DNA from 3 places in the Aliivibrio logei genome. Region 3 is predicted to be linked to each of the others. Evidence: riboswitches for the same ligand, from Rfam matches in the RefSeq annotation. Region 3 holds a riboswitch; each other region holds the start of a gene.
The links. A riboswitch is a leader RNA that binds a small molecule or an ion and turns the genes downstream of it on or off. The one in region 3 is predicted to bind thiamine pyrophosphate.

Region 1: it holds a riboswitch for thiamine pyrophosphate, as region 3 does, so the genes downstream of both, thiD (bifunctional hydroxymethylpyrimidine kinase/phosphomethylpyrimidine kinase) here and thiB (thiamine ABC transporter substrate binding subunit) in region 3, are expected to answer to the same signal.
Region 2: it holds a riboswitch for thiamine pyrophosphate, as region 3 does, so the genes downstream of both, thiC (phosphomethylpyrimidine synthase ThiC) here and thiB (thiamine ABC transporter substrate binding subunit) in region 3, are expected to answer to the same signal.

The regions. Positions count from the first base shown of each region.
Region 1 is NZ_MAJU01000004.1:238,469-248,760, reverse strand. It holds gene A6E04_RS01410 (YcjX family GTP-binding protein) at 1-848, shown strand, start outside; gene A6E04_RS01405 (YcjF family protein) at 845-1,870, shown strand; TPP riboswitch at 1,947-2,044, shown strand; gene thiD (bifunctional hydroxymethylpyrimidine kinase/phosphomethylpyrimidine kinase) at 2,145-2,999, shown strand; gene A6E04_RS01395 (ABC transporter ATP-binding protein) at 2,999-3,772, shown strand; gene A6E04_RS01390 (ABC transporter permease) at 3,765-4,583, shown strand; gene A6E04_RS01385 (ABC transporter substrate-binding protein) at 4,612-5,559, shown strand; gene tenA (thiaminase II) at 5,594-6,256, shown strand; gene thiM (hydroxyethylthiazole kinase) at 6,311-7,114, shown strand; gene thiE (thiamine phosphate synthase) at 7,125-7,745, shown strand; gene A6E04_RS01365 (GGDEF domain-containing protein) at 7,764-8,570, opposite strand; gene A6E04_RS01360 (bifunctional diguanylate cyclase/phosphodiesterase) at 8,937-10,292, shown strand, end outside.
Region 2 is NZ_MAJU01000024.1:195,467-205,758, reverse strand. It holds gene A6E04_RS16560 (M16 family metallopeptidase) at 1-893, shown strand, start outside; gene A6E04_RS16555 (hypothetical protein) at 995-1,189, shown strand; gene crcB (fluoride efflux transporter CrcB) at 1,281-1,661, opposite strand; gene A6E04_RS16545 (universal stress protein) at 1,843-2,265, shown strand; TPP riboswitch at 2,435-2,548, shown strand; gene thiC (phosphomethylpyrimidine synthase ThiC) at 2,707-4,653, shown strand; partial or broken gene thiE (thiamine phosphate synthase) at 4,732-5,406, shown strand; gene A6E04_RS16530 (HesA/MoeB/ThiF family protein) at 5,399-6,247, shown strand; gene thiS (sulfur carrier protein ThiS) at 6,240-6,452, shown strand; gene A6E04_RS16520 (thiazole synthase) at 6,454-7,224, shown strand; gene thiH (2-iminoacetate synthase ThiH) at 7,247-8,359, shown strand; gene A6E04_RS21660 (hypothetical protein) at 8,484-8,981, opposite strand; partial or broken gene A6E04_RS16510 (family 20 glycosylhydrolase) at 9,001-10,292, opposite strand, start outside.
Region 3 is NZ_MAJU01000026.1:13,818-24,109, forward strand. It holds gene A6E04_RS17515 (DNA-directed RNA polymerase subunit alpha) at 1-153, shown strand, start outside; gene rplQ (50S ribosomal protein L17) at 190-570, shown strand; gene fbp (class 1 fructose-bisphosphatase) at 634-1,644, opposite strand; gene mpl (UDP-N-acetylmuramate:L-alanyl-gamma-D-glutamyl-meso-diaminopimelate ligase) at 1,858-3,219, shown strand; gene A6E04_RS17535 (flavin prenyltransferase UbiX) at 3,221-3,850, shown strand; TPP riboswitch at 3,890-4,003, shown strand; gene thiB (thiamine ABC transporter substrate binding subunit) at 4,055-5,071, shown strand; gene thiP (thiamine/thiamine pyrophosphate ABC transporter permease ThiP) at 5,134-6,744, shown strand; gene thiQ (thiamine ABC transporter ATP-binding protein) at 6,744-7,448, shown strand; gene rapA (RNA polymerase-associated protein RapA) at 7,641-10,292, shown strand, end outside.

The DNA of each region.
Region 1 (10,292 bases), on a different contig from region 3:
TTGATGAAAAGCAGCTCGCGCATATTGCGGATGCGTTTACTCAATATCTTCATACCTGTAAGGATTCAAAAGGATTACATTGGGTGCAACCGGGGCGATTCGTTTTACCGGGTGAGTTAGCAGGCGCGCCTGTTTTGCAATTCTTTCCTTTTATGTTTTTGCATAAATACACAGAAGAAGAGTTGGCAAAAGCGAAGAAAGATTCAAACATCGCTGTGCTTAAAAAGCGTTATCAGCACTATCAACAACATCTAGTGAAAAAGTTTTATAACGAGCATTTTAGACATTTTGATCGTCAAATTGTATTGGTTGACTGCTTACAGCCGCTGAATGCAGGTGAACAATCATTTAATGACATGCGCCAAGCGGTCGATCAGTTGATGCGTAGTTTCCAGTATGGCAAAAGCTCAATCCTTAAACGTTTGTTTTCACCAAAGATAGATAAAGTGTTGTTTGCTGCCACCAAAGCCGATCATGTTACGCCTGAACAGCACCCAAATATGGTGTCGCTGCTGCAACAAATGATCCACCAAACATGGCAAGAAACCGCTTACGAAGGCATTAAAATGGAGTGCATGAGTATTGCCTCAATTCAAGCTACCACCGCGGGAATGATTGAGGACGACGGTGAATTGTTTTCTGCAATATCAGGGGTCACCGCCGATCAAACACCGATGATGATGTTTCCGGGTGAGGTGCCTAAACGTATTCCAAGTAAAGCGTATTGGGAAACAAAACCTTTTAATTTCATGAGTTTTCAGCCGTTAGAAAGTGAGACTGACAAACCGCTACAACACATCCGTATGGATAAAGCGATGCAGTTTTTATTAGGAGACAAATTAGTATGAGTGAATTAAAAAAACAGCGCGTATTTCAATCTGAGCCTCAATTTACAGAAAATGAGCAAACAACAGAATCGCTGAATACTCAAAAACTGTTCGAAGAAACACAAACTTTTATTCCTCAAGCCATTGAAGACGAAAGTGAATTGGATGATCTTGATATTGAAACGCCATTAGTGAAAAAGAAAACCCATTGGAGTATTAAAACACTGATTGGTGGATTCCTTGGATTAACAGTATGGCAAAGTGTTGATCATGTTATTACCGCGATTCAAACCGCCGATTTCTTATCATTGGGTTGGGCGGGATTAATCAGTTTAGCGGCGTTAATGGGGGTGACGGCCATTGGTCGTGAACTATGGACGCTACGTAAACTTAAAAACCGTGCCGAGATCCAACATCAAGCCACCGAATTGATGGAAGGCAATGGCATTGGTCAGGCAAAACCGTTCTGTGAAACGTTAGCTAAAAAAGGGCTAACCACTCATACTGCCGAGTTTTCTCGTTGGCAGAACAGCATTGAATCACATCATAACAACGCTGAAGTGTTTGAAATGTACGACAGCATGGTTGTGATCGAGCAAGATAAACGAGCAAAAGCCTTAATCAGCAAGCATGCTGGTGAATCAGCGTTAATGGTGGCATTAAGTCCATTAGCTGTGGTGGATATGTTATTAGTAGCGTGGCGTAATATTCGATTAATCGAACAAGTTTCTCAAGTTTATGGGGTCGAACTTGGCTATTGGGGCCGTTTACGTTTGTTTAAAATGGTTCTGCAAAACATGGCGTTTGCCGGAGCAACTGAAATGGTGACGGACGTTGGTGTTGATATGCTATCTACGGGCCTTGCAGGTAAATTGTCAACCAGAGCAGCACAGGGTTTGGGGATTGGTTTATTAACGGCCCGTTTTGGATTAAGAACCATGAATCTAATGCGTCCATTGCCATGGCAAGCCGGAGAAGCGCCTAAGCTTTCTGATATGCGTAAAACCATTGTTGCTCAATTAGTATCCAAACTTAATTCATAGGTTGAGAATTAGTTAACTCTAGTTAGCATTCTCATAAAAAAGCATACTATTTACAAATCGATTAGTGATAGTATGACGGCATTAGTCGGGGAGCCAATAGGCTGAGATCGCAATAGCGAACCCGTTGAACCTGATTCAGTTAGTACTGACGTAGGGAACTAATGGTCTTCTTGAAACGATTTCTCTGATTGGTTTCTTTTAATGAGATAGCACCTACTCGGTATCTTTATCTCATGTGACTGTTTTTCCTGACCGTTAGTTAGGGAAAATAAGTATGTCTTCATTAAATAACACTGCACTTTTATCGACATTATCTGCAACAACACCGATTGTATTAACCATTGCTGGCTCTGACAGTGGTGGTGGTGCAGGGATCCAAGCCGACATCAAAGCGATTTCTGCAACCGGCAGTTATGCGTGTTCTGTTATTACCGCATTAACCGCTCAAAATACGCAAGGCGTTACGGGCATTTATCCAATCAGCAGTGAATTTGTTGAGCAGCAACTTGATGCTGTTTTCTCTGATTTAAATGTCATTGCCGTTAAAGTTGGAATGTTAAGTGATTCTGATATCATCCGTTCTGTTGCGAAAAAAATAAAGCAATACACACCGCGTTATTTAGTGGTTGATCCTGTGATGGTTGCAACCAGTGGTGATCTTCTTCTGCAATCCTCTGCTATTGAAAGCCTTAAATCTGAACTGCTTCCCCTTGCCGATGTTATCACGCCAAACCTACCTGAAGCGGCGGCACTCATTAATGCTAAAGTTCCCGAAAGTGAAGTTGAAATGACTGCAATGATTGATGAACTTCGTCAATTAGGTGCTAAATCAGTCTTACTGAAAGGCGGGCATTTAGAAAAGGATGAAAACAGTACCGATTTACTGATTTTATCTGATTCCATAGAACGTTTATCGACACCTCGAATTGAAACTCGCAATACACACGGCACGGGCTGTACACTATCGTCAGCGATTGCTTCGTATTTAGCGCAAGGTCATGAACTACTGGCTGCGGTAGCATTAGGTAAGCAATACATTACTCAAGCCATTATCCATGCCGATGAACTGAATATTGGTCAGGGACATGGGCCTGTGAATCACTTTTTTGCTTTACATACTCCAGAGTAATGGGGATGAATAATCGCATTGGTGCCGTCATTTCTAATGGGGCGTTACAATATAAAGACAGCGAATACCCTATTATTTTCAATCTAAACATGACGATTCCTAAAGGAAAATGGACCGCCATATTAGGAAAGAGTGGCTGTGGAAAAACGTCGATATTGCGTTATCTCGCCGGATTATTGACCGATAAAGTGGTGTGGTCAGGGGATGTTTCGATTGATGGCGTAGACGCATTAGAAGGCAATATTGCGTACATGGCGCAACAAGATTTATTGATGCCGTGGCTAAACGTAATAGATAACGTCTGCTTTGCCGACAAGTTTGTAACGAACTCTCGCTTTAATTCAACGAAACCGAATTCGGATAAACACAGAGCGCATGAACTTTTAGAGTTAGTTGGATTAACAGAGCATGCGTTTGCGATGCCGTCACAATTATCGGGCGGGATGCGTCAGCGTGTGGCGTTAGCTCGAACATTAATGCAAGACAAACCAATGGTATTAATGGATGAACCCTTTTCTGCACTAGATGCCGTCACTCGTTATCGCCTGCAAGATCTTGCTGCTCAAGTGCTAGCAGATAAAACTGTTTTATTGATCACGCATGATCCACAAGAAGCGTTAAGACTGAGTGATGTGGTTTATATCATGCAAGGACAACCTGCTTCAGCGGTCTCTTTACCTGTTCCTAGTACGCAGATACCTCGAAAGCTTGATGCGGAGTTAGCTGCACTTCAACAACAAATAATTGATACCTTAGAGGTCGATTATGTCTAAATCATTCCTTATAAATTCGACATCAGCAACGATAGGAAAGGTAACGCCAAAACCAATGCTACAAAGCGTGAAATCCATGATAAGAATCTTAATCAGTGCGGTGGTTATTCTGGGATTATGGCAATTCATCGTAATAGTTTTTGCTTTACCAAGCTTCATTTTACCTAGTCCATTGGCTGTCTTTACTAAATTAATACAACGATACGATGTGCTACTTTCTCATTCATGGATAACGGCTCAAGAGATCTTGCTTGGTCTTGGCTTGGGTCTTTCTATGGGGTTGTTATTTGCCCTTCAAATGCTGTTGTTTGATCCACTTCGACGTTGGTTATTGCCAATTTTAATTGCGAGCCAAGCGATCCCTGTTTTTGCTATCGCGCCTATTCTGATGTTGTGGTTGGGTTATGGCATCGCATCAAAGGTCGTGATGGCGGCATTAATTATCTTTTTCCCTGTGACTACCTGTTGTTATGACGGGCTGCGAAATACCCCAAGTGGTTATCTTGATTTAGCCCACACGATGGGGGCATCAAAATGGCAATTATTAAAATACGTTCGCTTACCTGCGGCTTTACCTGCCTTAGCGTCGGGTATCCGTGTTGCTGTTGTTGTCGCGCCTATTGGTGCAGTCGTTGGTGAATGGGTAGGGTCAAGCGAAGGGCTAGGTTATTTAATGCTGCAAGCGAATGCTCGAATGATGATAGATGAAATGTTTGCTGCGTTATTCATTCTCGCCGCGTTATCCGTCAGCTTGTATTTTCTTGCGGATGTATTGATTCAAAAACTCATACCGTGGCAACACGATAAATAAATTCATAATAAAAAAGGACTCAACGATAATGAATAAAATGGTAATTAAAGGGGCGATGGCTCTTCTTATTTTAAGCTACTCCATGATGGCAAGCGCGGAAGATAAAGCGATGACATTAATGTTGGATTGGTTTGTAAATCCGAACCATGGGCCAGTGGTTATCGCACAACAAAAAGGCTATTTCAAAGAGGAAGGCCTAAATGTGACGATTCAAGAACCCGCCGATCCAAGCATGCCGGCGAAATTAGTGGCGGCAAATAACATTGATTTAGCCATTTCTTACCAAACCAGTTTAACTATTGATGTAGCGGCAGGTTTACCGTTAATTCGTTCGGCAACCCTTATCGCCACGCCATTAAATACCTTAATGGTACTTGATAACGGCAAGATAAATTCTTTAGCTGATTTGAAAGGCAAGAAGATTGGTATTGCGATTGCGGGTAATGAAGACGCTACGATAGGAACGATGCTAAATACAGAAGGTGTTGATTTCTCTGAGGTTAAAATCATCAATGTAGGCTGGGCATTATCGTCGTCTTTAGCTTCAGGAAAAGTGGATGCTATTTGGGGAGGATTACGTAATTTTGAAACCAATCAATTGGCATTAGAAGGCTATAAAGCGAAATCGTTTTTCCCAGAAGAGCATGGTGTGCCCTCGTATGATGAGCTTGTTTTTGTGGCTAATGCCAAAACATACGATGCCGATGCGCTAAAGAAATTTAATCACGCTATCGAAAAAGCGACGCAGTTTATTGTGAATCACCCTGATGAATCGTGGAAAACCTTTGTTTCTTACGCGCCAGACACTCTAAACAATGAATTAAATAAAAGCGCATGGAATGACACGTTAACGCGTTTTGCTCTGCGTCCATCAGCGGTTGATTTAGAGCGCTACAATCGTTTCTCTGAGTTTATGTTCGAGCATAAGATCATAAAAACACAACCTAAAGCTCAAGATTTTGTGCCGGTGTTGTAATCCATTTTTCCTATTTATTTTTTAGAGAATCAGTATGAATCATCAAGACTTAATTCAAGCGTGTCAAAACGAGTGGACCGAATACACTGAGCACAGCTTCGTTCAACAATTAGCGCTTGGAGAATTAGCGCATTCGTCATTTCTACATTATTTAAAACAAGATTTTCTGTTTTTAAAGCAGTACACCAGAGCGTATGCCTTAGCGATTTATAAAGCGAGAACGTTAGCGGAAATGCGAATGGCGCTACCGAGTGTGCAAGCGTTGCTTAGCTCGGAAATTGCACATCATGTGACTTATTGTGGTGAGTGGGGCGTGTCAGAGTTAGAGATGGAAGCAGAGCCAGAAGCCTTTGGTACGGTAGCCTACACTCGATTTGTATTAGATACCGGTATGTCTGGTGATGTCATTGATTTATACGCAGCATTAGCACCGTGTTCGATTGGTTATGGGGTGATTGGCGCGCAGCTACTAGCAAGAGAATCAACTAAGCTTGAAGGCAATCCGTATGCGAATTGGATCAAGATGTATGGTGGTGAAGAGTTTCAATCAGGCGTACAAAAAAGCATTACACAGCTAGATGAATTGCTTGTCGATATCGATCTTGATAGCCAGCGTGGGCAGCGTTTGTGTCATATTTTTAAAACGGCGACTCGTATGGAAGTGGCGTTTTGGCAGCAAGGATTAGATGAAGCCTAATTGTTGATGATTAGTACTCAATTAATGAATAAGCGAACGAATTAAGGAAGAAAAATGACGGTCATGAACACGCAAAAGATTATTGACGCATTAGCGATATTACGTGAGAAAAAGCCATTAGTTGTGAATATTACCAACTATGTTGTGATGAACAACACAGCGAATGCTTTATTGGCGCTAGGTGCTTCACCAATCATGGCGCACAGCCAACAAGAAATGGCAGAGATGATGAGTTTCTCTGGTGCCTTGGTGATCAACATCGGTACATTAGACAGCGTATGGACACCAAGAATGCATTTCGCGGTAGAGCAAGCAAACCTTAATAATAAAGTGGTGGTGCTTGATCCGGTGGGATGTGGTGCAAGTCAACTTCGTACCCAAACCGCGCGTCAAATTGCAGAAGCCGCGAATACACTGATTATTCGAGGTAATGCCTCTGAGATCATCGCTTTAGCGGGTGAGAACGCGCAGAGCAAAGGCGTAGATGCATTAGACAGCAGTGATTCTGCATTAGGTGCGGCTTGTTACGTCGCGCAGCAGTATCAATGCAGCGTCGTTATTTCGGGTGAAACTGATTACGTTGTCACGAAAGAGGCGCAGTATAAATTGAATAATGGTCACGCGATGATGCCTTTTGTTACGGGGATGGGTTGTACACATACCGCATTAACAGGTGCTTTTGCCGCAATAGGTGAGCATTCAGGGGTTGCAGCTACGGCTATTTTAGGCGTTGCAGGTGAAATCGCCGCAGAGCAATCAGTCGGCCCAGGTAGCTTGCAAATGAATTTACTGGATGTGCTTTATCAGTTAGATGAAGAAACACTCACACGTCGTTTGAAATTAACGATTAATGCATAGGTTTCGTAATATGAATAGCCCTTATACCTTGTATTTAGTGACCGACGACCAACAAGATATTGATACGTTGTGCCACGTTGTTGCAGAGGCAATAAAAGGCGGCGTAACCATGGTGCAGATCCGTGAAAAACATGGTGATGTACGTGCTTTTATTGAACGCTCATTGGCGATAAAAAAAGTATTAAAAGACAGTGGTGTACCATTAATTATAAATGATCGTGTTGATGTGGCATTAGCGGTGCAAGCGGATGGGGTTCATTTAGGTCAATCGGATATGCCTGCAAACCTTGCTCGTCAATTGATAGGCCCTGATATGATTTTAGGGTTGTCTGTTGAAAATGAAACGCAGTTGCGTGAAGCGCAAGATCTGCCAGTTGATTACCTTGGTATCAGTGCGATATTTTCTACGCCAACTAAGACTAATATTATTAAAGAGTGGGGCATTGACGGTTTAATTAAAGCCGTTAAAGAAAGTCAACTTCCTCTTGTGGCTATTGGCGGAATTAATGAAACGAACATTAAGAAAATAGCAGATACTCAAGTGGATGGGATTGCTTTAGTGTCGGCAATTTGCCATGCAACATCGCCAAAGCAGGCAAGTGAAGGGTTGCTTGAGTTGATGGGCCGCTAGTCGAGCTTTTTTATGAGATTAGCGATATAAAATTTGAGCACTTGAGGTGCTCTTTTTTAGTGCTTTTTTCATGGTGTACATGGCTTTATCAGAGCGAATTAACGCTTCTCTGAAGTTTTCTTTTGTTGCTTTTTCAATGCCGTATGAGAATGAAATTGGTTCATTATTTAATGAGGTATATACGTCGTTAATATAGTCTTTTGCTCGTTCTGAATCGACCGTGACGATAAATTCATCACCACCGATGCGAAAGGCCATTTCTTGCTTTAAGCAACTTGCCTTTAATATTTGAGCGAAGCGAATGATCATTAAATCACCGACAGCGTGCCCTTTAATATCATTTACTTGTTTTAATCCATTTAAATCAAAGTAGATAAGATCAAATGAGGAGAGTTTGATTTCAGGGAATTTTTTACGATTATAGAGCCCGGTCAAATCGTCTTTCATGCTTTCTTTAATGAGGCTTTTTACAATGTTTGTTAATCCGACAGCAATCAGTAAAAAAGCGAGTAATAACGTACCGTCGTCAAGCAAGGTATCCGCTATTTCATTATTATCAGCGTAGTGATCCAACAAAGGAACTTCTGTTAGTAAATCATAAGACTTGTTAAATAAAAGTAAGTAAGCACCAATAAGAAGCTTTGGATATAGGGTTAAATGGGATTTAACGGTAAGAAATATATAGCTCAATAAGATCAGCATAGCGCCTTCAAAAAAAAGGTCAGATATAGAATCAAAACCCACATAATGACTGATGGCAATAACCCCTATTAAAAGAGCAGTAGCAATACCTGAGATGATTAAAGGGATTTTAGGTTCAGTCATATTAGTCTAATCGAATTGTATACTGTGAAGCTTAAGCCTACTTAATTTTTAACGAAAAATAAACGATAAATTTGCATGTTACGTTTAATGAAATGAATGAATTAATGTAATTTTGTGATAGTAGGTTATTTTTGTAAATATAACTCGTTAAAAGTTACGTGCTTCATGTTGTTATATTATTTGAAATAGAGTAGATTTTAACCATACTGTGTATCGTGTATAACGTAAGTGTATTGATTAAGGATGAAGGCGAGTAAATAGTATGTTTTTATTATTAACCTTATAAAAATTAATGATAAATATTATAGAAAATATTGAATATGGTATAAATCCAATGAAAATTAATGATCAAGGATATCGATTTACATGCAGTTTTATCACTCATTAAAAACTAAACTTTGGATGATTATTCTTTTTTCATTAGTCCCCGCGGGTATCATCGTCTCGTCTAATATTTTTTATGAATACCGAACCGCAAAAGAAGACGTAGAAAAAGAAGCATTACAAATAGCGACAAGTTTGGCTTATGAACAGCTTGAACTTGTAAATGAAGCGAAAGTCTTTCTTTCTCAATTAAGCCAAATGGACAGTATTAAAGATCCGACTTCTTTGTTGTGTATACAAACAGTCCAGCAAGCGCTTAAGTTAACGATTAGCTATGCAAACATCGGTGTGCCAAACAAGATAGGAAACTTAAATTGCACTGCCATCGCGTTAAATAAAGAAATTAATATTACCGATCGGGAATATTTTCAAAAAGCGATAAATGAAAAAGAATTCACAGTGAGTGGTTTTCTGATTGATCGTGTGGTTCAAAAAGCCTCTGTTAATTTTGCTTATCCTGTTTACGGTACTGAAGGGGATGTGGTTGGTGCGGTTGTTGCGGTTATTTCATTAGATTGGTGGAGTAAGCGATTAGCGGGATTCCGTTTACCTGAGAATACAGTGGCGGTATTAGTTGATAATAATAGTAATGTTATTACTTCAAATAACAATACGATTACACGCTATGAAGGAAAGATCCCGTCTTCTATTCAACAACGAGTAAACATTAATGAACCGTTTATTTTTGAAACGAAAGACAAGAAAGGCATTCCACTTCTTGCGGTTAGCGTTCCTCTATTTCCTGATGATTTAAATAATCACAGTCAAGTTGTTATTGCTTTACCTCTTGATGACGCTTATCAAGGGGTCATGAATACCTTAGTTAGAAATGTAACGCTATTTATTATTAGCAGTGTTTTGTTTTTATTAATTCTATTATTGGGGTTTAATCAAAGTGTGATTAAACCGATTCAAACCTTATTGTTATCGACTCAACAGTATGTAGAAAGAAAGCGTGGTGCAAAATTCTCTGGTACTAATGAGTTATTGTGTTTATCCGAGCATTTTGATTTTGTAGTTCAAGAGCAAGGAACGATTGAAAATGAGTTGATAGACAAAGAACTCCGCTTAAGTCGAGCCTATACTCGTATCAATAATCTATTAGATAATCTAACCTATGGCGTGATTGAGTGGGGGCCAGACCTTATGATTCGTCGTTGGTCTAAGGCCTGCCAAAATTGGTTTGGATTACATTCTGATGAATTGTTAGATCAAGACATTGCTTTACGTGCGGATATTGTGGGCGCGTATTTTTCTAAAATGACACATGAATTGAATAAAATGCGAGAAGGAAAAACGGAGCATGCCGAGTGTGAAATTCCATTCACTGGTAGCGAT
Region 2 (10,292 bases), on a different contig from region 3:
AAGCGGTAAAACAGGAGTTTAATCAAAACCGCACTGCCTACCTAAAAACACCACTGGGTAAATTTACTCAAGCCATTAACCACAATACGTATGTAGTAACGAGCAGTCATCGATTACTGGAAGGCGATGGAGTGGTTGACGTCACTGATGAGCAAATAAAACAAGTTCATCAATTATTATTCCAACAGAATAGAAATTATCAATTAGTGATTGTTGCTGATCTTAAACCAACAGAGTTAAAACCGTTATTGCGTCAGTATGTTGCTAGTATTCAATTCGTTAATTCTGAACCTGTTGATTATGCCGCTGGTTACAAAGAACCATTTAAGCCTAGTTTTACAATGGCAGTTAATACCGAAAACAACAGTCACTATATTGCTCATTTTATTGCGAATAAGGCTGATGAGAAGCAATCTGCAAAATCCTTGTTTATGGAAGATATGCTGCAACGCATTGTCTCTAAACGTTTGATGTCTTATGTACGTGAAGAGCTGAGCTTAGATTATGCGCCTTATACAGAAATCATAAACTCTGATGGTGAATTACGAAGTAATTGGATTGTTGGCGCTCAAGTTGCTCCAAAAAATGCGGAGCTTATTGAATCAGCGATAGATAAAGTGATTACTGATTTATTAAAAGGAGTGTCTGAGGAAGAAACCCGTTCTGCTGCAAAACAGTTAGTGGTTGATTTGTCTCCAATGAAAAATAACTCATCACAACAAGCCTGGTTATTTACGAGGTACACAATACATGGCTATGGAATTGATGCGTTATTGAATATTCAAAAGACGGCTGATTCCATAAATTCGCAAGAGATGACGGCGTTAATCCAGAGTACATTTGGGGAAGGTGTTCGTAAGTCTACATACTTAGCAACGCCAACTATTCGATAATGTCCTATTTTATTACTGAAATAAAAGTGTGATCTAGATCTTGTTTTTTAGAGGGTAAGCAGTACAATTCGCTGCTTAATTAATCTCTAAGGTTTTATAAAATGAATTACGATTTAGGTTCTGTTTATCTTGGTCAAATTGCTGCAAAGAACATGCTTAATGAAGCTATGTACGGTAAGCAACAACCAAGAAATAAAAAAACAGCAGTAACGAAAAAACTTTGGAAAGGATTCGAAAGCGTAAATACGAAAATGGCTATAATGATAAGTGGTTACACACCCGTAAGAACGTGGTGATAATAACGACTCATTGAAACTAAAAAAGACGCTTATTATTAAGCGTCTTTTTTATGTCTGCTCGTAAAGAACATACTAAAAAGCAGATAGATTAGCTTTTCATTAATTGAAAGCCAATAAAGCAGGCTGTGATGCTTAAGGTTACATTCAGTAAAATATTTAGACCCGCTTTGATTACTTCTCCTTGTTGCATCAAGATTACATTATCCATCGAGAATGTAGAGAACGTCGTTAGTGCTCCAAGAAATCCAAGCCCTATAATTGGACGCCAAGGCGCGGCTTCAATAATGCCTTGGTTAAGAGAAGACATTAATACACCCATGATAAGAGAGCCGACAATATTGACGGTTAAGGTTCCATACGGAAAGCCTTTACCTAATAGAACGACACAAAGTTCTGAGATCAAATAGCGGGCACAAGCCCCAAATGCGCCACCAAAAGCAATAAAGCCCAATAGCATAAATTGATTCATTGATACCTCGATTAAAATAGAAAGCTAGCTTATTAATAACATAGTTGGATATGAATTTTTATCAATATCTCTTTTAAATACAAAAATGGCAGTGATTACTTAATCATGCTTCTAATTGCAGCAGGTTGATTATAGTTTTATAGTATCAGCGTCGTAAGTTATTCTTTCACAGGAGCAAGATATGAAGTTATACCAAACCATTTTACTCGCATTAAATCCTGATGACAGTAAAGCACATAAGTTAATGGTTAAAGCAGGGGTTCTTGCAAAACAAAATGACGCAGAATTGCATGTCATTTTTGTAGAGGTCGGCATCGGTGATGTTAATTACATGGATGTTGAGCTAGAGCTAGAATCGAGCCATAACGCGTTAGAGTTTAAGCGAATAGAGCAGTTATCTATATTATCTAAAGAATCACCTTATCCTGTTCGCGCTGTACATATTGCTGATGGAAATATCGTAAAACACATCAGTGAGATTGGGGATAAAATCAATACCGATCTCGTGATCATTGGTTACCATAAAAGTAAAATTCACTGGGGGCGTACTCTTGGTGATGAAGTTTCTGATAAATTGAAATGTGATGTCATGATTGCTCAATAAGACATTCTTTACTTAGTCGAATCTGATACAAATCGCTAACAAAGCCGCATATTAATGTGGCTTTTTCTTTTTCTCGATATTTTATTATTTCTTCAATGGAATATTTGCTGTGATTTATTCCTTTCTTTATACTCCGCACTCGTTCAGTTTTTCACCAAGAACTTCTGAAAGAAACTTGTCGGAGTGCTTAGTACTTTTTTAAAGTACGAGCTGAGACCGCGTTGCGGGATCCGTAGAACCTGATCAGGCTAATACCTGCGAAGGGAACAAGAGATAATTTATCACTTAGTGCTGTCATATCATTGTAACTGCAAAGTGTCATTTTCAGCAGATACCTTGAATTAAGTAGACGATTTTTCTACTTTATATTTACGCACACTAAGAACCTCTTGCTACATAATCCGACAAGCAATTATCCTAATTATTACAAGGAATTTTGCTATGTCGTCAAGTCGTAAACAAGCGCGTTTGGATGCTAAATCAAACATTGAGTCGCTTTCTGTTCAACCTTATCCCAATTCAAAAAAAATCTATATCGACGGTTCTCGTCCTGATATTCGTGTTCCAATGCGTGAAATATCATTGGCTGATAGCTTAGTCGGTGGAACAAAAGAAAATCCAACGCTGATACCAAACGAACCCATTCAAGTCTATGACACATCAGGGGTCTATACCGACCCAAATTACGACATTGATGTTTACCAAGGGTTGCCTAAATTACGCGAACGTTGGATAGAAGGCCGCACTGATACTGAAGTGTTGAAAGGGGTAAGCTCTGTTTATTCTCAAGAACGCCTGTCTGATGAAACACTTGATGAACTTCGTTATGGCAATTTACCCACGATTCGACGAGCCAAACCTCAACAATGTGTGACGCAATTACACTATGCTCGCCAAGGTATCATTACCCCAGAAATGGAATACATCGCGATCCGTGAAAACATGGGTCGTCAAAAATTTGCAGATGAACAACTAAATCATCAGCATCCTGGCCACAGTTTTGGTGCCAACCTTCCAAAAGAAATTACCCCTGAATTTGTACGTAACGAAGTCGCCGAAGGGCGAGCCATTATTCCTGCCAATATCAACCACCCAGAAACAGAGCCAATGATCATTGGTCGTAATTTTTTAATTAAAGTTAATGCCAATATTGGTAATTCTTCGGTCAGTTCGTCGATTGAAGAAGAAGTAGAGAAGCTGGTTTGGTCTACACGTTGGGGCGGTGATACGGTGATGGACTTATCGACAGGTCGTAATATTCACGAAACACGTGAATGGATCCTTCGTAATAGCCCAGTACCCATTGGCACGGTTCCGATGTACCAAGCACTAGAGAAAGTGAATGGCGTGGCTGAGAATCTAAACTGGGAAGTCATGCGAGATACCTTAATTGAGCAAGCGGAGCAAGGTGTAGATTACTTTACGATTCATGCCGGTTTACTGCTTCGTTATGTACCAATGACGGCGAAACGAGTCACCGGAATTGTCTCTCGTGGCGGTTCTATCATTGCAAAATGGTGTTTAGCGCATCATCAAGAAAGTTTCTTATATACGCATTTTCGTGAAATTTGTGAGATTTGTGCAAAGTACGATGTTTCTCTTTCTTTAGGGGATGGTTTACGTCCGGGCTCAATTGCGGATGCGAATGATGAAGCACAGTTTGCTGAATTGAGAACGCTCGGTGAGTTAACTAAAGTTGCTTGGGAATACGATGTTCAAGTGATTATTGAGGGGCCGGGTCATGTACCAATGCATATGATCAAAGAGAACATGGATGAGCAACTCAAGCATTGTCATGAAGCTCCGTTCTATACATTAGGTCCATTAACGACTGACATTGCCCCTGGTTATGACCACATTACTTCGGGGATTGGTGCGGCCATGATTGGATGGTATGGCTGTGCAATGCTTTGTTATGTCACACCGAAAGAACATTTAGGCCTACCAAATAAAGAAGACGTTAAGATTGGTTTGATCACCTATAAATTAGCCGCTCATGCGGGTGATTTAGCCAAAGGTCATCCGGGTGCCCAAATTCGAGATAACGCCTTATCAAAAGCCCGTTTTGAATTTCGTTGGGAAGACCAGTTTAATCTGTCACTTGATCCGATTACCGCTCGTGAATTTCATGATGAAACACTGCCTCAAGAGTCAGGCAAGGTTGCACACTTTTGTTCAATGTGCGGGCCTAAATTCTGTTCAATGAAAATATCACAAGAAGTTCGAGAGTATGCCAAAGACACAGAACAAGTGGCGTTAGACCGAGCGATTAATATCAAAATGCTCGATGACCCACTTGAAGGTATGCGCCAAAAATCAGCAGAGTTTAAGGCCTCTGGTTCTGAGTTGTACCATCCTGCTGTAGATGCAGAACCCGTGAAAAGCTAACGACAGTTACCATTATTATTTTAATCATGAATGGTGGTGTTTCACGTGGAACACCACTCAGGAGATCAAACGATGTATTCTTTTCCTGCAATCGATAGAGAAAAGTTTGGCCTTTACCCGGTGGTAGATGATGTGTCATGGATAGAGACATTACTTAAACTTAATGTTCAAACCATTCAATTACGAATTAAAACCCCGGAACAACCTGATTTAGAAAATCAGATCATTGAAGCGATTAGACTCGGTCGTGAATATGATGCTCAAGTCTTTATTAATGATTATTGGCAACTAGCAATAAAGCATGGCGCGTTTGGTATTCACCTTGGGCAAGAAGACATTGAAGTAGCGGATTTACTTGCCATTTCTGATGCCGGTATTTGTTTAGGATTATCTACTCACGATGACAGTGAGTTAATGACCGTTAAAGCATTGAACCCAAGTTACTTAGCTCTTGGTCATGTTTTCCCTACGCCGACCAAAGAAATGCCATCAGAACCTCAAGGTTTAGTTAACTTAGCGAACAACAGAAAATTAGCGGGTGAAACACCAACCGTTGCTATCGGTGGTATTGATTTAACGGTGGCTGAGCAAGTGTGGCAAACCGGAGTTGATAGCATTGCGGTCGTTCGAGCTATCACTCAAGCCGACAATATAGAAAAAGCCGTCAATCAGTTTTCTGCGATTTTAGCCCAACCAAGAACATCCGATTACCTTATTAAATCGCAAAATACACTGGAGGTGATGGATGAGTAATTTATTGATGGAAGGATTAAATGATCAAGATTTCCTTCGTTATAGCCGACAAATCATGTTGCCTGATATTGGTGAGCGAGGACAGTTGTCTCTTCGAAATAGCACCGTGCTAATGGTTGGCTGCGGAGGGTTGGGATCATCTGTTGGAATGTATTTGACTGCTGCTGGTGTGGGAACGTTAATTATTGCCGATGGCGATGACGTTGAACTTAGTAACTTACAGAGGCAAGTGGTTTATCGTGAGCAGAGTATAAAACAGAATAAAGCGTTAGCGATGGCTCAAGAACTGCAATCGATAAACAAGACGATCACGATTGAGGTGATAACGAAGCATCTAACAGAACCTGCGCTTTCACGATTCATTACTCAGGTCGATGTTGTTCTGGATTGCACTGATAACTTAATAACACGCCACAATATTAATGCCGCCTGTGTTCAACATCAGGTGCCTTTAATTTCTGGCGCAGCGATTGGTTGGCAAGGGCAATTGATGTTGTTTTCAAATAAGAGTGATGAGTTAGGTAATACATTGTCGTCTTGTTATCACTGTCTGTTCCCTTTTATTGAAAGCCAACAAACGAAGAACTGTCAATCTTTCGGAATTGTTGGGCCAGTGGTTGGCATGATAGGTAATCTACAAGCCTTAGAGACAATTAAGTATTTAACGCAACCTGAGTGGGTGAAATGGAGTTCACTTCATCAATTTGATGGTAAGTCATTATCTTGGTCGACGATGGATATTCCCAAAGACCATTGTTGCCCTGTCTGTCAGTCACCAAGTGATTTACAAGGTGTTTCACGTGAAACACATCATAAAGAGAGAGAATCGGTCAGTGAGTAATTTAATTAGTGTGGAATTAAATGGGGTTGTGCATCGGGTTGAAAATAAAATGACGTTATTCATGTTTCTGTCTCATCAACAAATAGAAACTCAAGGGTGTGCGTTAGCTATTGACCAACAAATTGTTCCTCGAAGTGAATGGCAACAACGTGGTTTATCTGACGGTGAATCGATTTCTTTATTCCAAGCCATTGCAGGAGGCTGATATGACACAACCATTGATTATCGCAAATACACCATTTTATTCTCGTTTGTTTACTGGAACAGGAAAATTCCCCAATTCGTTAATAATGCAGCAGGCATTAATTGAATCGGGTTCTGAGCTTGCAACGATGGCATTGAAACGAGTTGATGTGAGCAATCCTGAGGATGATATTTTAAAGCCAATTATTACGGCGGGCATTAATTTACTGCCTAATACTTCAGGCGCTAAAAATGCCCGAGAAGCGATCTTTGCGGCTCAGTTAGCCAGAGAGGCGTTGCAAACTAATTGGTTGAAATTGGAAATCCACCCTGATCCAAAATACCTAATGCCCGATCCGATTGAGACATTAAAAGCGGCGGAAGAATTAGTTCGCCAAGGATTTATTGTCTTGCCTTATTGTCACGCTGATCCGGTGTTATGCAAACGACTTGAAGAAGTCGGTTGTGCGGCAGTGATGCCATTGGGGGCGCCTATTGGGTCAAACAAAGGCATTGTGAGCCGCGATTTTTTAGAGATTATTATCGATCAAGCAAAAGTGCCGGTTGTCGTTGATGCTGGAATTGGCGCGCCATCGCATGCGGCCTTTGCGATGGAGTTGGGTGCTGATGCGGTATTGGTGAACACCGCGATTGCGGCAGCAAGAAATCCAGTGGCGATGGCTACGGCATTTAAGTTGGCGGTTCTGTCTGGACGGTTAGCGTATGAAAATGGGTTGGCGTCTGTGAGTTCTCAAGCGGTGGCATCGAGTCCATTAACGGCATTCTTGGATTAACTCCCGAGACTAAGGAAAGACGATGACGTTTACTGATGAATGGAAAAAACTGAATTGGGATGAGGTCAAACTCTCCATCTACAGTAAAACAGCGCAAGACGTAGAAAGAGCGCTGAACAAACCAAAGCGTAATTTAGACGATTTTAAAGCGTTAATCTCACCAGCCGCTGAAGGGTATTTAGAGCAAATGGCTCAAGAGTCCGCACGACTGACTCGCCAGCGATTTGGTCATACCATGGGGTTTTATATTCCTCTTTATCTTTCGAACCTATGTGCAAACGCGTGTACTTATTGTGGGTTCTCGATGGAGAATCGAATTAAACGAAAGACCTTGAATCAAGATGAAATTGCTAATGAGATTGATGCGATTAAAGCGATGAATTTTGACAGTGTACTTTTGGTGACTGGAGAGCATGAAACCAAAGTTGGGATGAATTATTTCCGTGATACGGTTCCTCAAATTAAGCGGTCATTTAATTATTTGGCTATGGAAGTTCAACCATTAGATCAACACGAATACGCAGAACTAAAAACATTGGGTTTAGATGCCGTGATGGTGTACCAAGAAACGTACCATCCATCGACGTATGCGGAACATCATTTGCGAGGTAACAAAACGGACTTTAACTACCGCTTAGAAACGCCGGACAGATTAGCCAAAGCAGGGATTGATAAAATCGGCATTGGTGCCTTGATTGGTTTAGAAGAGTGGCGCACCGATTGTTTTTATGTTGCTGCACATTTAGATTACTTGGAACGTACGTATTGGCAAACAAGGTACTCGATTTCCTTTCCACGTTTGCGTCCATGTGAAGGCGCTTTGCAACCCAAATCAATCATGAGTGATAAACAGCTTGTACAGTTAATCTGTGCATACCGTTTATTAAATTCGGAAGTTGAATTGTCACTGTCTACTCGTGAGTCTGAACATTTTAGAAATAATGTATTACCGCTTGGTATTACCTCTGTTTCTGCAGCATCAAAAACTCAACCTGGAGGTTACGCAAATAACGAAGAGGCATTAGAGCAATTTGCTATTAGTGATGAGCGATCAGCGTCTGCGGTTGCACAAGCGGTTAAGGCTAGGGGATTTGAACCGGTGTGGAAAGATTGGGAGCGAAGTTATTCGGGTTAGTGAACTATCACGACGAACCGTGTTTCACGTGAAACTTCTTTCCTCTTTTTTGCTGTATTGAAATTAAAAAGCCGTCATTACCATTAAGATGGTGACGGCTTTCTTTTATCGTCGAGGGTGGTTTTTATTGTTTACGTAGCTGACGCACTAGCTCTTCTGTTGGACGAACGATTGCAACGATCATTTCATCGTACATTCCTGATGCTGCTGTGGTTACAGAGATAACGTGACGAAGCTGTGTTGGTGTTGGTTTCTTTCCTTTTTCTAGGATTGCAATAAGCCCTAAAGCGGCGGTTGCCACCTCTTTATGCTTTTCGGCTAATGGTGCAGTATCGATAGAAGCAATGTTGTTTTCAAAAATAGGTTTTGATTTTATGGCACTGTCTAACACCGTTTGATAGTGGCGTTTCAATTCTTGTAAATCTGAGGGGGTATTTGTCGCCGTTGTTGCCAAACTCATCATTTTTAATACGGCCAAACTTTCAACAGGTACGGCATCAACAAAACGATTTAACCTTTCATATTGATTGTATAATTCGCCTTTAGGATTGGTTGCATTAAATTTAGCCCAGTTACGTGCGTAATATTGCGCTGGTTCAGCATAGTTTGCAAAACTAGCCAAAGAGGATACATCTCCTCCATTTACGAGGGCCACCTTTGCCTCTTGGTTTTTGCCATGTGTAGGTTTCAAAGCTTTCACCTTGATGCTGTTGGTCATCGACTTGTGGTCCTTTTGGCATTGGATCGTTGCGGTAATGGTAGCTAGTCGGTTGAGGTTGATCTAAGTAAAATCCCGTTGATAATAATCCTGCGTAACCTTCTTTTGCAGCTTGTCCAATACTGTCGTGCCCACGCCAACTTTGAATCACGATAGAAGTTGGTAGGTCCTTGTGCCAAATCTCATCCCAACCCATGATCTTCTTACCTTTGTCATTCAACATTTTTTCAATGCGTGCGTTTAGGTAAGATTGAAGACCTCGATTACCATCAATGTTATTTTCTTTGATGAAGGCTTGGATTTTTTTATTTTCACTCCATTGCTGATAATTTGGTTCGTCACCACCAATGTGAATATATTCATCAGGGAACAGCTCGGTAACTTCACTGAATACGTTGTCGAAGAAGATATATAACTCAGGGTTGAGAGGGTTCATTAAAGGGACAAATACTCCCCAAGCTCGTTGTTGCTCATAAGATTGTTTACCTTCACCCGACATTAATTCTGGGTAGGCGTGAGCTACCGCAGAGGCATGACCCGGTAATGATATTTCAGGGATCACTCGAATGCCGCGTAACCGTGCGTACTCAATAACGTCTTTAATCTCTTCTTTGGTGTAAACATCACCGTCAGCGGTTTTTTGCCATAATTTAGGGTAGCTTTCAATTTGAATGCGAATGGCTTGGTCATCCCAAAGGTGCCAGTGAAACACATTCATTTTGGCAGACGCGAAACCATCTATCTGACGTTTAATCGTTTCGATTGAAACAAAGTGACGTGAGGAATCGAATGAAGCGCCACGCCATGGAAAACGAGGTTGGTCTTCAATTATTATCTGAGGAACAGAGTAACCATTCTTTGATGTTGTGATAAGTTGAAGGAAAGTTTCTGCACCTCTAATTACGCCATAAGGGCGTTCAGCTTGTAAGATGATTTGCTTTTGGTTTACGGATAGTTGGTAAGACTCATCAATATGATTGTCTTGAATCTCTTTTTTTGCGGCTTTATTGACTCGAATAATTAAAGTGGCGTTTTTCTCTGAATTAGAAAATGGGGAAAGAAGAGGTAAGCCGGTTTGTGCTTCGATGCGTTTAATGACTCGTTGAGCCAGTTGTTGAATGCGTTCCGATTTATAACCATCAATATAAATACTGAAATTGTTATCAATGGGCAGTTTCCCTGATTTTAACTCTACAGATTGAGGGTATGGCATCA
Region 3 (10,292 bases):
GATCTGGTGCAGCGCACTGAGGTTGAGTTACTTAAAACTCCAAACCTTGGTAAGAAATCTTTAACTGAAATTAAAGATGTTCTAGCTTCACGTGGTCTTTCTTTAGGCATGCGCCTAGAGAACTGGCCACCAGCGTCTATCGCTGAAGATTAATCAGTTCACTAATTATCTAGTTAGAAGGATTAGGTCATGCGCCATCGTAAGAGTGGTCGTCAACTCAACCGCAACAGCAGCCACCGTAAAGCTATGTTTAGCAATATGGCTTGCTCTTTGGTTCGTCACGAGATTATCAAGACGACTGTACCAAAAGCAAAAGAGCTTCGCCGTGTAGTTGAGCCTTTGATTACATTAGCTAAGACAGACAGTGTTGCTAACCGTCGTCTAGCATTTGCTCGCACTCGTGATAACGAAGTTGTAGCAAAACTATTTACCGAGTTAGGTCCACGCTTTGCACAACGTGCTGGTGGTTATACTCGTATTCTGAAGTGCGGTTTCCGTACAGGTGATAAAGCTCCAATGGCATACATTGAGCTTGTAGATCGCCCAGAAGTAGAAGCTGCAGCTGAGTAATTAGTAAGTAGTTTCAATAAAAAACCGAGTCTTAGGACTCGGTTTTTTTGTATCTAAATATTGTTAATCTTGCCATTCATCAAGAAAATTTTGTACTTTATCGACCATATTGATTGAACCAACAAAGAAAGGTACACGTTGATGTAATTCGGTCGGAGTAATATCTAAGATCCGCTCTTCTCCACTTGTCGCTTTTCCTCCCGCCTCTTCAATTAACATTGCCATTGGATTACATTCATAAAGTAATCTTAATTTTCCATTTGGGTAAGCTTGAGTACTTGGGTACAGATAAATCCCTCCCTTTAATAGATTACGATGGAAATCAGCAACGAGAGACCCGATATAACGTGATGTATATGGGCGATTTTCCGCAGGTTTTATTTCTTGGCAATATTTTAAATATTGCTTCACTCCTTCAGGGAAACGTATGTAATTCCCTTCATTAATGGAGTATATATTACCATCTTGTGGGATTTTCATGTCTTCATGAGATAAACAGAAGACACCAAGAGATGGATCGTAAGTAAAGCCGTGAACGCCGTTCCCTGTGGTATAAACCAGCATGGTAGAAGAACCATAAATAATATAACCAGCAGCAACTTGTTTATTTCCTGGCTGTAGAAAATCTTCTTCGGTTGCCGGTGAGCCAATTGGTGAAATACGACGATAAATGGAGAAAATAGTACCGACAGAAACATTAACATCGATATTTGAAGAACCATCCAATGGATCCATTAACACGACATACTTTGCGTTTTTATTCAGTTCCTTATTAAACGCAACTGCTTCATCTTCCTCTTCACTTGCGACGCCACACACTTGGTCTCGATTCTCTAATGCGGCTTTAAATTTATCATTGGCGTAGATATCTAATTTTTGTTGTTGTTCACCTTGAATATTTTCATCACCAGAAGCCCCTGTAATATCAACCAGCCCTGCTTTATTTATTTCTCGGTTTACTATTTTTGCTGCCAATTTAATGGAACCGATTAATGATGACAACTCTCCACTTGCATGAGGGAAATCGTGCTGTTTAGCGACGATAAACTCACCTAAAGTTCTTATTTCTGACATGGGTTATTCCTTTTATTCTCATGTTATTAGATATCAACGGTGGATGGGGTCAGTTACAATTTATAATCCAATATAAAACGAGTGCAATTTATCTTTATAATGGTTGTGTTACTGTTTACTGTAATTCATTCTATAGCACAGAACTTTTTAAGAGTATTGAAGTAACTCGATAACGGGATTACTCACTTAATTTAATATAAGACGGTTTTTATTATGCATATTCATATCCTTGGCATCTGTGGCACCTTCATGGGAGGAGCCGCAACTTTAGCTCGTCAACTTGGACATAAGGTTACAGGTAGTGATGCGAACGTTTATCCTCCAATGAGTACGTTATTAGAATCTCAAGGTATTGAGATCATTGAAGGCTTTGATCCTAGTCAGTTAGATCCTGCGCCAGACCTTGTTGTCATTGGGAATGCGATGAGTCGTGGTAACCCATGTGTGGAGTATGTTTTAGATAAAAATTTAAAATACACTTCAGGACCTCAATGGTTGCAAGAGTTCCTATTACAAGATCGCTGGGTACTGGCTGTTGCAGGAACTCATGGTAAGACGACGACATCAAGCATGCTAGCCTGGGTCTTAGAAGAGTGTGGATATAAACCTGGTTTTCTCGTCGGTGGTGTACTTGGTAACTTTGGGGAATCGGCACGATTAGGTGAAAGCATGTTTTTTGTGGTTGAAGCCGATGAATATGACAGTGCTTTTTTTGACAAGCGTTCTAAGTTTGTTCATTACCGTCCACGAACGTTAGTATTAAATAATCTGGAATTTGATCATGCTGATATTTTTGATGATCTTGCTGCAATTCAACGTCAGTTCCATCATCTTATAAGAACGGTGCCTAGTAGTGGTCGTATTTTTGCCCCTAAACAAGATAAACCCTTAGCTGAAGTACTAGAGCAAGGATGTTGGAGTGAGATTGAATTTACGGGTGAAGAAGGAGAATGGAAAGCGAGTAAACTTAAGAAAGACGGCAGCCAATTTGACGTTTATTTCAATGATGAAAATGTTGGGCAGGTAAACTGGAATTTAGTCGGTGATCATAATGTAAGTAATGCTCTTATGGTCGTAGCTTCGGCTCGCCATGTAGGCGTTACCCCAGATTTAGCTTGTGAAGCATTGGGCTCCTTTATCAATACTAAGCGTCGATTAGAGTTTAAAGGTGAGGTTAATGGGGTCACGGTATATGACGATTTTGCTCATCACCCTACTGCAATTGATCTAACGTTAAGCGGTTTACGTAATAAAGTGGGTGATAATAAAATTATCGCAGTATTAGAACCTCGCTCTAGTACGATGAAACTAGGGGTTCATAAAGACACCTTAGCCGGTTCGCTTCATGCCGCAGATTCGGTGTATCTTTTCCAACCTGATAATATTTCTTGGTCCGTTGATGATGTCGCTAAACAATGTGTTCAACCCGCCTATACTCATCATGAGATTAACGCTTTTGTTGATATGATTGTGGCTGAAGCAAAAGAAGGTGATCAAATTCTAGTCATGAGTAATGGCGGCTTTGAAGGCATTCACGGTAAATTACTATCAGCATTAGAGCAAAAGGCTATTTAGGATGTATAAAAAACAGAAAACAATCACCTTAGCAATGACTGGTGCCTCTGGTGCCCCTTATGGATTACGTCTATTGGAGTGTTTGTTGGCTGCTGATTATCAAGTTTATTTTCTTATCTCATCTGCAGCAAGAGTTGTGATGGCAACCGAGCATAATTTAAAATTGCCAAGTGGTCCTGATGCAATGAAAGCGGTCTTAGTTGAACACTTAGGTTGTGATGCCGATAAGTTAATTGTGTGCGGTAAAGAAGATTGGTTTTCTCCAGTGGCTTCTGGGTCGGCAGCACCAAAACAAATGGTGGTATGCCCATGCTCTGCAGGGAGCGTTGCTTCTATTGCTCATGGTATTTCAGATAATTTGATTGAACGGGCTGCTGATGTGGTATTAAAAGAGCGCGGTCAGTTAATTATGGTGGTTAGAGAAACGCCATTTTCTACATTGCATTTAGAAAACATGTTGAAGCTATCTCAAATGGGGACAACGATAATGCCTGCTGCACCTGGATTTTATCATCAACCAAAATCGATTGAAGATTTAATCGATTTTATGGTCGCTCGTATATTGGATCACCTAGGTGTAGAACAAGGACTTGTTCCTCGATGGGGTTATGATCAGCGTCAGAAGAGTTAATAAACCTCTGGCTCATTAATGCATTCACACATACAATATGGCCTCTCATCGGGGAGCGACTAGCTGAGATTAGTAAACATTGGATAATGCTTACTTAAACCCGTACTACCTGAATCAGATAATGCTGACGTAGGGATTGAGATGACATTCTCATCGAGTATATCAACTTAACCCTGTGTCGCTCAAAAGGACAAAGAGCGCATAATGAAAACACGTTATATATCCCCTCTACTTAAAACACTACCTATCGCTTTAGCTGTTAGTTCTCTCTCTTCTTTTTCTGCTTCTGCTTCTGAAACGCTAACAGTCTATACTTATGATTCTTTTGCTGCTGATTGGGGCCCTGGTCCAACAATTAAAGCGGCTTTTGAAAAACAGTGTGGCTGCAATCTTGATCTTGTCGCTTTGGATGATGGCGTTTCTATTTTGAATCGTCTTCGTTTAGAAGGCAGTAATTCAAAAGCGGACATTGTTTTAGGGCTCGATAATAATTTAATGGCAGAGGCGAAAGTAACGGGTTTACTGGCTGAACATAATGTAAATACGGACTCAGTGACAATACCTAATGGTTGGAATGATAAGACCTTTGTTCCTTATGATTATGGTTATTTTGCTTTCGTATATAACAAAGAAAAAGTAAAGAACCCACCTAAGAGTCTAAAAGAATTAGTAGAACAACGAGATGATTTAACCGTTATTTATCAAGATCCAAGAACCTCTACACCGGGCCAAGGTTTATTGTTATGGATGAAATCGGTGTATGGAGATGATGTTGCTCAAGCATGGAAACAACTTGCAAAGAAAACCGTCACCGTCACGAAAGGCTGGTCAGAAGCTTACAGTATGTTTTTAGAGGGTGAATCTGATCTTGTTTTGTCTTATACGACGTCTCCAGCATACCATTCACTTGCTGAAAAAGACGATCGATTTGCAGCGGCTAATTTTTCAGAAGGTCATTACATGCAAGTGGAAGTGGCGGCGAAAGTAAAAAATACGCAACATAATGCGTTAGCTGATGAGTTCTTAGCTTTTATTCTTAGTAAGGAATTTCAATCAGCGATGCCAACGGGAAATTGGATGTATCCAGTGACTAATATTACGTTACCTAAAGGGTTTGAAGACCTTAAGGTTCCGACTAAAGCGTTGTCATTTAGTTCTGCGGAGATTGCGAAGCAAAGAAAGTTGTGGATTCGCGAATGGCAACACGCATTAATCTTTTAATCGATGCACTGAAAAGAGACGTATAATACGTACGTTTCTTTTTGGGACAGATAGATAACATCATGAAAACGAATCCCTTAAATTCTATTCCCTATATCGGCTATATGATCGCTACTGTGATTGTTATTTTTGTTGGCGGAGCTATTGGTGCATTATTAATCGCGTCACCCAGTATCAATGTCAGTTTAATTTGGTCCGATCCTTATTATATTCATATAACCAAATTTAGTTTTTATCAAGCAACCCTGTCTACGTTGTTTAGTGTGGTACTTGCGGTTCCGACAGCATATGCACTATCTCGTCGCTCTTTTTTAGGACGCGGTCTGTTATTAAAGTTGTGTGCGACGACCTTGGTTTTACCTGTGTTAGTAGGGGTTTTTGGTTTACTTGCTATTTATGGAAACAGCGGTCTCTTAGCTAAGGTGTTTGCATTTTTTGGTGGTAAATTGCCGTTTTCTATTTATGGATTAAATGGCATTTTACTCGCGCATGTGTTCTTTAATTATCCTTTTGCAACTCGTTTGTTTTTACAATCATTAGACAGTATACCGATGGAGCAACATCAGCTTTCTGCTCATCTAGGATTGACTGGATGGAATAAATTTAACGTTGTTGCATGGCCAAGAGTAAAACAACAATTTCCGCATGTTGCAGGCTTGGTGTTCATGCTTTGCTTTACCAGTTTTGCAACCGTAATGGCATTAGGTGGAGGACCAAAATCAACCACGATTGAACTTGCTATTTACCAAGCCATTAAATTTGATTTTGATTTACAGGCCGGCGCTATTTTAGCGTTATGGCAAATGTTGTTATGCGCAGGATTATCGCTGTGTATTCAACGGTTTTCTACGTCGATTGCCGTTGACAGTGCAACGCTAGGTAAGCCCATTATCTATCAAGACTCAAAGAGACAAAAGTTGTGGGATAAAGGGTGGATTATATTACTTACTCTGTTTATTTTACCTCCATTACTCATGGTTGTTATTAGTGGGATAAATTCTGAAGTTATTACGGTGATGACCTCTAGTGCTTTTTGGTCAGCATTCGCTAATTCATTCATTGTTGCTTTCTGTGCGGCGCTATTAGCGATGGTTTTTGGGGTTTTATTGCTTCATACCACCCGAGCGTTAAGGCTTAATCATCAGCGTTTTTTGGCGGATAAATTAGATTTAATTGGTACTATGATTTTAGTTACCCCAGGATTGGTTATTAGCACGGGGTTGTTTTTGTTGCTTAAAAACATCACTGATGTATTTAGTATGGCTATTTGGATCGTCATTTTAGTCAATGCACTTATGGCGCTTCCATACGTCATAAAGACGCTTGCTCAACCTTTATTGCATATGGCACAGCAATATCAGTTATTGTGTGCGAGTTTAGGACTTAATGGTTTTACTCGTTTTCGCTTAATTGAGTGGAGAGGGTTAAGAAAACCGATGGCTCATGCCTTTGCCATTGCTTTTATTTTATCAATGGGTGATTTAAGTGCGATAGCGCTTTTTGGTAGTCAGGATTTTAGGACATTGCCGCTATATTTATTTCAATTATTAGGCAGTTATCAAATGGAAGCGGCTGCGGTGGTTTCACTTTGTTTACTCTTATTAAGTGTGGGTGTGTTTAGTACGGTTGAATGGCTTTTTTCATCAAAGAATCTACAAAGAGAGAATGTGTAATGCTGACTTTTTCTAATGTAAAATATCGCTATCATTCTGAGATTTTTGAGTTTGATATGTCAGTTAAACAAGGTGAAGTCGTTGCTATTCTTGGGCCTAGTGGTGCAGGGAAAAGTACACTGCTTAGCTTATTGGCTGGGTTCATTAATCCAGAATTGGGTGATATTGCCATTAACGGCCATTCTGTTCTTTCCCTTGCGCCTCATCAGCGCCCTTTGTCTATGTTATTTCAAGAGCATAATTTGTTTGCGCATTTATCGATAGCGGACAATATTGGATTGGGAATTAAAGCGAATCTTCGTCTCAATGATGAAGAAAAAGAACGCGTTATTTATGCGGCTCAACAGGTTGGTGTTGACGAACTATTACTGCGTTTACCTGAGCAACTTTCTGGAGGCCAAAAGCAGCGTGTCGCGTTAGCTCGTTGTTTGGTCCATAACAAACCTGTGTTGTTATTAGATGAGCCGTTTTCGGCACTTGATCCTATGTTACGAGAAGAGATGATCGTATTAATCAGAACCTTGATTAAAACTCAACAGCTTACGGTATTAATGGTTACTCATAGCTTACAAGATGCGAAGGAATTAGCGTCAGGTTATGCCTTTGTTTGTCATCATAAAATACTCAGTTATGGCAAAATGTCAGAGATAATGACACAAGATACTCCCCCTGAATTAACCCGATATTTACAAGCGGTTAAGTAAACTTTTTCGACTCAAGTTTAGTATAATCAACTACACTCACTTTTATGATAAATAGGCGTGACCTAAGTGCTGTCATACAGTAACATTAGCGCCCTTTTGAACCTCGCCATTTACGGTTGTCTATTCTCGGTTCATCATGAAATTCTCACTCTATATAAAATAAATTAATTAATTTTGAGGTGCGTTACCACTATGTCATTTGCTTTGGGCCAACGTTGGATTAGTGATACAGAAAGTGATTTGGGTTTAGGAACAGTGGTTGCTGTTGACGATAGAACCGTCTCTGTCCTTTTTGCCGCATCAGAAGAAAATCGTTTATACGCAAAACATGATGCACCTATTACTCGAGTGACGTTCAATAAGGGCGATACAATTGAAAGTCACGAAGGTTGGTCACTTGAAGTCGAAGATGTTATTGAAGACGGTGGACTATTAACGTACATCGGAACTCGTACAGATACGGATGAAGTGAACGTTGTTCTTCGTGAAACGTTATTAAGTCATCAGATCCGTTTTAATAAACCTCAAGATAAGTTATTTGCAGGCCAAATTGATCGTATGGATCGTTTTGCATTGCGTTTTCGTGCACTTCAAAACCAGTATGAGCAACATAAAAACCCAATGCGTGGTTTATGTGGTATGCGTGCAGGTTTGATCCCACATCAGTTATTCATTGCTCATGAAGTAGGGCGTCGTTATGCCCCTCGTGTTTTATTGGCTGATGAAGTCGGTTTAGGTAAAACGATTGAAGCGGGTATGATTATTCATCAGCAAGTGCTTTCTGGTCGTGCTGAGCGTGTATTGATCGTTGTTCCTGAAACACTACAACATCAATGGCTTGTTGAAATGATGCGTCGTTTTAATCTTCATTTTTCTATTTTTGATGAAGAGCGTTGTATTGAGTCGTATGCGGATTCTGAAAATCCATTCGATACCGCGCAATTAGTGTTGTGTTCATTGGATTTTATTCGCAGAAGTAAGCGTCGTTTTGAGCAAGTGGTTGAAGCCGATTGGGATCTTCTTGTTGTTGATGAAGCGCATCACCTTGAATGGAACCAAACAAAACCAAGCCGTGAATATCAAGTTATTGAAGCGATTGCAGAAGAAACGGCGGGTGTTTTGCTGCTAACGGCAACACCTGAACAATTAGGTCACGAAAGTCACTTTGCTCGTCTGCGTCTATTAGATCCAGATCGTTTCTATGATTACGATGCGTTTGTTGAAGAAGAGCGCCAATATCAGCCAGTTGCTGATGCGGTTACCGCGTTGATGAGTGGCGATAAATTATCAAACGACGCGAAGAATCGTATTGCTGAATTGCTTTCAGAGCAAGACGTGGAGCCATTGTTTAGAATTATTGAATCTGATGGTTCTAAAGAACAGCAAAGCCAAATACGTCAAGAATTAGTCGATAACTTAATGGACCGTCATGGTACTGGTCGTGTGCTATTCCGTAATACACGTGCGGCAATTAAAGGGTTCCCACAACGTAATCTCAATTTAATGCCAATGGCGTTACCACCACAATACGCAACCTCTATGCGTGTAGCGACAATGATGGGTGGTCGCATGAGTAATGAAGCTCGTGCAATGAAAATGTTGTATCCAGAAGAGATCTTCCAAGAATTTGAAGGCGATAGTGCAACGTGGTGGCAGTTTGATCCTCGCGTTAACTGGTTGCTTGAATTACTGAAAGAAAACCGTAACGAGAAAGTATTAATCATCGCTTCTCGAGCTTCAACGGCGTTGCAACTAGAGCAAGCGTTACGTGAACGTGAGGGTATTCGTGGTACTGTTTTCCATGAAGGGATGTCGATTATTGAGCGAGATAAAGCCGCGGCTTACTTTGCACAAGAAGAAGGTGGCGCTCAGGTTCTTATCTGTTCTGAAATCGGTTCAGAAGGACGTAACTTCCAGTTTGCTAATCAATTAGTGATGTTTGATTTACCTTTCAATCCTGACTTACTTGAGCAACGTATTGGTCGTTTGGATCGTATTGGTCAAAAGCGTGATATTGATATTCATGTTCCTTATTTGCAAGGTACATCTCAAGAATTATTAGCGCGTTGGTTTGACGAAGGGTTGAATGCTTTTGGTGAAACGTGCCCAACAGGTCGCGCTGTGTATGAAAAATTCTCTGATACGATCATTGCGATTTTGGCTACGGGTAAATCAGATGGATTAGAGCCACTGATCGAAGAATCCGCGGCACTAAACAAAGAATTAAAAGCGCAGTTAGAGCAAGGTCGAGATCGTTTGTTAGAAGTGCATTCAAACGGTGGCAATAAAGCGAAAGAACTTGCAGAGAAAATTGCTGCGACAGACGGTGACATACATTTGGTTAATTTTGCTTTGAACCTGTTCGATACGATTGGTTTGAATCAAGACGACAAAGGTGAAAACGCCATTGTTGTTACGCCAGCTGAAAATATGTTGGTATCAAGTTACCCCGGTCTTCCTTATGAAGGCTGTACGATTACGTTTGATCGTAAAACGGCTCTTTCTCGTGAAGACATGAACTTGATCAGCTGGGAACACCCAATGATCCAAGGGGGTATTGATTTAGTTCTGACTGAAGGCGTAGGTGCAACTGCAGTGTCTTTATTGAAAAATAAAGCCTTACCAGCGGGTACTCTATTGCTTGAATTGATTTATGTGGTAGATGCACAAGCGCCTAAGAAAAGTGGCATAGGACGATTCTTACCGAAGACGCCTATTCGTTTGATGATGGACAGTAAAGGTAATGATCTTTCTGCTCAAGTTGAATTTGAAAGCTTCAACCGTCAGCTAAGTCCTGTTAATCGTCATATGGCGAGTAAATTAGTGAATTCAGTGCAAAAAGAA